DNA from 3 places in the Escherichia marmotae genome. Region 3 is predicted to be linked to each of the others. Evidence: predicted binding sites of a transcription regulator. Region 3 holds the regulator's gene; each other region holds the start of a gene.
What was found. The regulator CRP, encoded in region 3, controls carbon source genes, mostly activating them, when cyclic AMP is high. The targets are predictions, from matches to a motif close to ATGTGANNNNNNTCACAT.
Positions count from the first base shown of each region.

Region 1: the regulator CRP is predicted to act here: its motif matches at 1,157-1,174, upstream of mlc (sugar metabolism global transcriptional regulator Mlc).
Region 2: the regulator CRP is predicted to act here: its motif matches at 1,108-1,125, upstream of msrB (peptide-methionine (R)-S-oxide reductase MsrB).

Region 1 covers NZ_CP025979.1:798,926-801,130, forward strand. The annotation lists partial or broken gene ynfM (multidrug efflux MFS transporter YnfM/SxtP(Kp)) at 1-128, opposite strand, end outside; gene ynfL (multidrug efflux transcriptional activator YnfL/SxtR(Kp)) at 235-1,125, shown strand; gene mlc (sugar metabolism global transcriptional regulator Mlc) at 1,263-2,205, shown strand, end outside.
Region 2 covers NZ_CP025979.1:638,605-640,809, forward strand. The annotation lists gene gapA (glyceraldehyde-3-phosphate dehydrogenase) at 1-901, opposite strand, end outside; gene msrB (peptide-methionine (R)-S-oxide reductase MsrB) at 1,243-1,656, shown strand; gene C1192_RS03435 (YeaC family protein) at 1,698-1,970, shown strand; gene pncA (bifunctional nicotinamidase/pyrazinamidase) at 2,124-2,205, opposite strand, start outside.
Region 3 covers NZ_CP025979.1:2,809,351-2,811,555, forward strand. The annotation lists gene C1192_RS14635 (phosphoribulokinase) at 1-147, shown strand, start outside; gene C1192_RS14640 (OsmC family protein) at 202-606, opposite strand; gene crp (cAMP-activated global transcriptional regulator CRP) at 908-1,540, shown strand; gene C1192_RS14655 (YccS/YhfK family putative transporter) at 1,591-2,205, shown strand, end outside.

The sequences.
Region 1 (2,205 bases), 2.0 Mb from region 3:
GAGAATAGAGCCAGAGTGACACGCATAAATTGCGGCGTACCGCGTTTAATGAATTCGTTTGTCCGGGAAAGGTTTTTCTTGTCAGTGTCACTTGCCGGAGTGCCATCAACAGTTGTAGTACGACTCACTTGAAATCCTTGCTAAATATGCCCGTGATGTGGGATTAGGAATAGATTAGGAAAATCGAATTGTTATGTCTAATATATTAATAGTCTCAAATAAGATGTTTAAAGTATGAATATTGAATTGCGCCACCTTCGTTACTTCATTGCTGTTGCGGAAGAGCTGCATTTTGGTCGCGCTGCTGCCCGACTGAATATTTCACAACCGCCGCTAAGCCAGCAGATTCAGATACTGGAGCAACAAATTGGCGCGCGACTGCTGGCACGAACCAATCGCAGCGTAATGCTGACGGCAGCAGGGAAGCAGTTCCTTGCTGATAGTCGGCAAATCCTGTCTATGGTGGATGACGCTGCCGCTCGCGCTGAACGCCTGCATCAGGGAGAGGCGGGAGAGTTACGCATTGGCTTTACCTCATCAGCGCCATTTATTCGCGCAGTATCTGATACCTTATCGCTGTTTCGTCGCGAATTTCCTGATGTTCATTTGCAGACACGCGAGATGAACACCCGCGAGCAAATAGCACCCCTTATCGAAGGGACGCTGGATATGGGGTTGCTACGAAATACTGTGTTGCCGGAGACGCTGGACCACGCGGTCATTGTGCATGAACCACTTATGGCGATGATCCCGCATGATCATCCTTTGGCCAATAAATCGAATGTAACGCTGGCAGAACTGGCAAAAGAACCCTTTGTTTTTTTTGATCCGCACGTAGGGACGGGGCTGTATGATGACATTCTCGGCCTGATGCGACGTTACAATCTCACCCCAGTCATCACCCAGGAAGTCGGCGAGGCGATGACTATCATCGGCCTGGTTTCCGCGGGTCTTGGCGTTTCGATTTTGCCCGCTTCTTTCAAACGCGTACAACTCAATGAAATGCGTTGGGTATCTATTGCGGAAGAGGATGCGGTTTCTGAGATGTGGCTGGTTTGGCCAAAACATCATGAACAAAGCCCGGCAGCACGTAACTTTCGTATTCAGCTACTGAATGCTCTCTGATGAGGAAAAATTCAGCAAAAAATCCCGAAAAATGTGCTGTCAATCACATGGCTAAGTAAAAATTTGACGTTACGCATTGAAGTGCTTCACCATAGCCTACAGATTATTTCGGAGCGCGAAAATATAGGGAGTATGAGGTGGTTGCTGAAAACCAGCCGGGGCACATTGATCAAATAAAGCAGACCAACGCAGGTGCTGTATATCGCCTGATTGATCAGCTTGGTCCCATTTCGCGTATCGACCTTTCTCGCATGGCGCAGCTCGCGCCAGCCAGTATTACCAAAATTGTCCGCGAAATGCTTGAAGCGCACCTGGTGCAAGAGCTGGAAATTAAAGAGGCTGGAAACCGTGGCCGTCCGGCGGTGGGGTTGGTAGTAGAAACGGAAGCCTGGCACTATCTTTCTTTGCGTATTAGTCGTGGCGAGATTTTTCTTGCACTGCGTGATTTAAGCAGCAAGTTGGTGGTGGAAGACTCGCTGGAGTTGGCGCTGCAGGATGAATTACCGCTGTTGGATCGCATCATTACTCATATTGATCAGTTTTTTATTCGCCATCAGAAAAAACTCGAGCGCCTGACTTCTATTGCCATTACCATGCCGGGAATTATTGATACGGAAAATGGTATTGTACATCGTATGCCGTTCTACGAGGACGTAAAAGAGATGCCGCTCGGTGAAGCGCTTGAGCAGCATACCGGTGTACCGGTTTATATTCAGCATGATATCAGCGCGTGGACGATGGCCGAGGCCTTGTTCGGCGCATCCCGCGGAGCGCGCGATGTGATTCAGGTGGTTATCGATCACAATGTGGGAGCGGGTGTGATTACCGATGGTCATCTGTTACACGCAGGAAGCAGTAGCCTTGTGGAGATAGGCCACACTCAGGTCGACCCCTATGGAAAACGCTGTTATTGCGGTAACCACGGCTGCCTGGAAACCATCGCCAGTGTTGACAGCATTCTTGAACTGGCGCAATTACGTTTGAATCAATCCATGAGTTCGATGTTACACGGACAGCCGTTAACCGTGGACTCATTGTGCCAGGCGGCACTGCGGGGCGATCTGCTGGCAAAAGATATTA
Region 2 (2,205 bases), 2.2 Mb from region 3:
GAGCGATACCCGCTTTAGCATCGAACACGGAAGTGCAAACTTCGCCGTTGAAATCGGTAGATACTACGTCATCTTCGGTGTAGCCCAGAACGCCTTTCATTTCGCCTTCAGCAGCAGCTTTAACGGCAGCTTTGATCTGCTCGTAAGTTGCAGCTTTTTCCAGACGAACGGTCAGGTCAACTACGGATACGTTCGGAGTCGGAACACGGAACGCCATACCAGTCAGTTTGCCATTCAGTTCTGGCAGTACTTTACCTACAGCTTTAGCAGCACCGGTAGAGGACGGGATGATGTTCTGGGAAGCGCCACGGCCGCCGCGCCAGTCTTTGTGAGACGGGCCGTCAACGGTTTTCTGAGTAGCGGTAGTAGCGTGAACGGTGGTCATCAGACCTTCGATGATGCCGAAGTTATCGTTGATAACTTTAGCCAGCGGAGCCAGGCAGTTGGTGGTGCAGGAAGCGTTAGAAACGATGTCCTGGCCAGCATATTTGTCGAAGTTAGCGCCTTTAACGAACATCGGAGTGTTGTCTTTAGACGGACCAGTCATAACCACTTTTTTCGCACCAGCGGTGATGTGTTTACGAGCAGTTTCGTCAGTCAGGAACAGACCAGTTGCTTCAGCGACAACGTCAACACCAACTTCGTCCCATTTCAGGTTAGCCGGATCACGTTCAGCGGTAACACGGATTTTTTTACCGTTTACGATCAGATGACCGTCTTTCACTTCAACGGTGCCGTCGAAACGACCGTGAGTGGAGTCATATTTCAGCATGTATGCCATGTAATCAGCGTCTAACAGGTCGTTGATTGCAACGATCTCAATGTCAGAACGTTTCTGAGCAGCACGGAAAACAATGCGACCGATACGGCCAAAACCGTTGATACCTACTTTGATAGTCATATATTCCACCAGCTATTTGTTAGTGAATAAAAGGTTGCCTGTAAAATTACAAAAACCTTACGCAGCGTCAAGCGGAATCGTGTCAATCATTGCGACAAATCAATCCTGTGCCTTGGCATTACACGACTGACTCGCCTCACTCTTCCTTTGGGCTTGAAACCACATGAGGGCGGCGCCCAGAATTTTAAAGGGCAATTATGATAAAAATGTGATTTTCATCACGATTTAGGTGCAGCTATTTCGTCGAGATCAAGTTTAGGACAAAATTTTGCCAGTAGGTGTTAATGTTTTGTTAGAATAAGTCACGTAATGTGAGCGTGATTAAAGTGAGATGTGAGCAAATGGCTAACAAACCTTCGGCAGAAGAACTGAAAAAAAATTTGTCCGAGATGCAGTTTTACGTGACTCAGAATCACGGGACGGAGCCGCCATTCACTGGACGTTTACTGCATAACAAGCGCGGCGGTGTTTACCACTGTTTGATTTGCGATGCACCTCTGTTTCACTCCCAAACCAAGTATGATTCAGGCTGTGGCTGGCCCAGTTTTTATGAGCCGGTGGGTGAAGATTCGATCCGTTATATCAAAGACTTGTCACATGGTATGCAGCGGATAGAAATTCGTTGTGGAAACTGTGATGCCCATCTGGGGCACGTCTTTCCCGACGGCCCGCAACCCACAGGCGAACGTTATTGTGTTAACTCGGCATCATTGCGCTTTACTGATGACGAAAATGGCGAAGAAATCAACGGTTGAAAAAACGATTCAGCAACTTATTCCACAGGAGCGGGAAAATTATGGGTCTTGATGAAATAATCAACAGCATGACGCCTGAGGTTTACCAGCGTTTATCGACCGCCGTTGAACTGGGAAAATGGCCAGATGGTGTTGCGCTGACTGAAGAACAAAAAGAGAACTGCCTGCAACTGGTGATGTTATGGCAGGCCCGAAACAATACCGATGCGCAGCATATGACAATCGACACTAACGGTCAGATGGTCATGAAGAGCAAACAACAGTTGAAAGAAGATTTTGGTATCTCGGCAAAGCCGATAGCCATGTTTAAGTAAGAGATTTGTTCCCTTTATCAGACGTTTATGAAGAGAGGGATAATCTTTACTGTTACGAGTTGATTGTTTGATTTAACTACGAGCACGCCAGATGTGCCGTTGATGTGTCTTATCTGGCCTACAACGTCAGTACTGAATCGTAGGCCAGCAAAATTATCCCTGCGTCTCTTCCCAGTCCGCCAGCGTGTACAGTGTTGCTCCAGCCGCTGACATCTCCATAAATGCGTGTGCACTG
Region 3 (2,205 bases):
TTCCCTTGGCTGCTGGCGATGTTACAAGGCTCATTCATTTCCCACATCAATACGTTAGTGGTGCCGGGAGGTAAAATGGGTCTGGCAATGGAGTTAATTATGCTGCCGCTGGTACAACGACTGATGGAAGGGAAGAAAATCGAGTAAATGTTCTTATATGCCGGATAAAATAATATCCGGCATCATATTTTAATCATTAAATCACGCGGCTATCACTTCATAGGAGTGGGTAATATTCACGGCTTTCTCTAGCATCAGCGCTACCGAACAATACTTCTCGGCAGAGAGATCCACCGCTCGCGAAACCGCCGCGTCCTTCAGGTCGTGACCTGTGACGATAAAATGCAAATTGATGTGCGTAAACAGGCGCGGTGCCTCTTCGCGACGTTCAGAGGTCAATTTTACTTCACAATCGACCACATCCTGACGCCCTTTTTGCAGGATAGAAACCACATCAATGGCGCTGCAACCGCCTGCCGCCATCAACACCATTTCCATCGGACTTGGCGCTTTATCGCCAGAATTACCGTCCATTAAAATCTGGTGACCCGAGGCTGACTCGCCCAAAAAAGTTAACCCTTCGACCCACTTCACACGCGCTTGCATAATCGGAACTCCATTGCGTCAATTTTCCTGACAGAGTACGCGTACTGACCAAATCGCGCAACGGAAGGCGACCTGGGTCATGCTGAAGCGAGACACCAGGAGACACAACGCGAAAGCTATGCTAAAACAGTCAGGATGCTACAGTAATACATTGATGTACTGCATGTATGTAAAAGACGTCACATTACCGTGCAGTTCAGTTGATAGCCCCTTCCCAGGTAGCGGGAAGCACATTTCGGCAATCCAGAGACAGCGGCGTTTTCTGGCTCTGGAGAAAGCTTATAACAGAGGATAACCGCGCATGGTGCTTGGCAAACCGCAAACAGACCCGACTCTCGAATGGTTCTTGTCTCATTGCCACATTCATAAGTACCCATCCAAGAGCACGCTTATTCACCAGGGTGAAAAAGCGGAAACGCTGTATTACATCGTTAAAGGCTCTGTGGCAGTGCTGATTAAAGACGAGGAGGGTAAAGAAATGATCCTCTCCTATCTGAATCAGGGTGATTTTATTGGCGAATTGGGCCTGTTTGAAGAAGGCCAGGAACGTAGCGCATGGGTACGTGCGAAAACCGCCTGTGAAGTAGCTGAGATTTCCTACAAAAAATTCCGTCAATTAATTCAGGTGAACCCGGATATTCTGATGCGTCTCTCCGCACAGATGGCGCGTCGTCTGCAAGTCACTTCAGAGAAAGTGGGCAACCTGGCATTCCTCGACGTTACAGGTCGTATTGCACAGACACTGCTGAATCTGGCGAAACAACCCGATGCCATGACTCACCCGGACGGTATGCAAATCAAAATTACCCGTCAGGAAATCGGTCAGATTGTTGGCTGTTCTCGTGAAACCGTGGGACGTATTCTGAAGATGCTGGAAGATCAGAACCTGATCTCTGCACACGGAAAAACCATCGTCGTTTACGGCACCCGTTGATCCCATCGGAGTGCCGCGTTACCTGGTAGCGCGCCGTTTTGTTTAAGCCGATGTGGCGCAGACTGATTTATCATCCCGACATCAACTACGCACTACGACAAACACTGGTGCTATGTTTGCCCGTGGCCGTTGGTCTATTGCTTGGCGAATTAAGACTCGGGCTGCTCTTTTCTCTCGTCCCCGCCTGTTGCAATATTGCGGGGCTTGATACTCCTCATAAGCGTTTTTTCAAACACTTAATCATTGGTGCGTCGCTGTTTGCCACTTGTAGCTTGCTAACGCAACTGCTGCTGGAAAAAGATATCCCCCTACCCTTTCTGCTGACGGGGTTAACGTTGATACTTGGCGTCACTGCTGAGTTAGGGCCATTGCATGCAAAATTACTTCCCGCATCGCTACTCGCCGCCATTTTTACCCTCAGTCTGGCGGGATATATGCCGGTCTGGGAACCGTTGCTCATCTACGCGTTAGGCACGCTCTGGTATGGACTGTTTAACTGGTTCTGGTTCTGGCTCTGGCGTGAGCAACCGTTACGCGAGTCGCTTAGCCTGCTGTACCGTGAACTGGCGGATTACTGTGAAGCCAAATACAGCCTGCTTACTCAGCACACCGATCCCGAAAATGCTCTGCCACCATTGTTGGTGCGTCAGCAAAAAGCGGTCGAT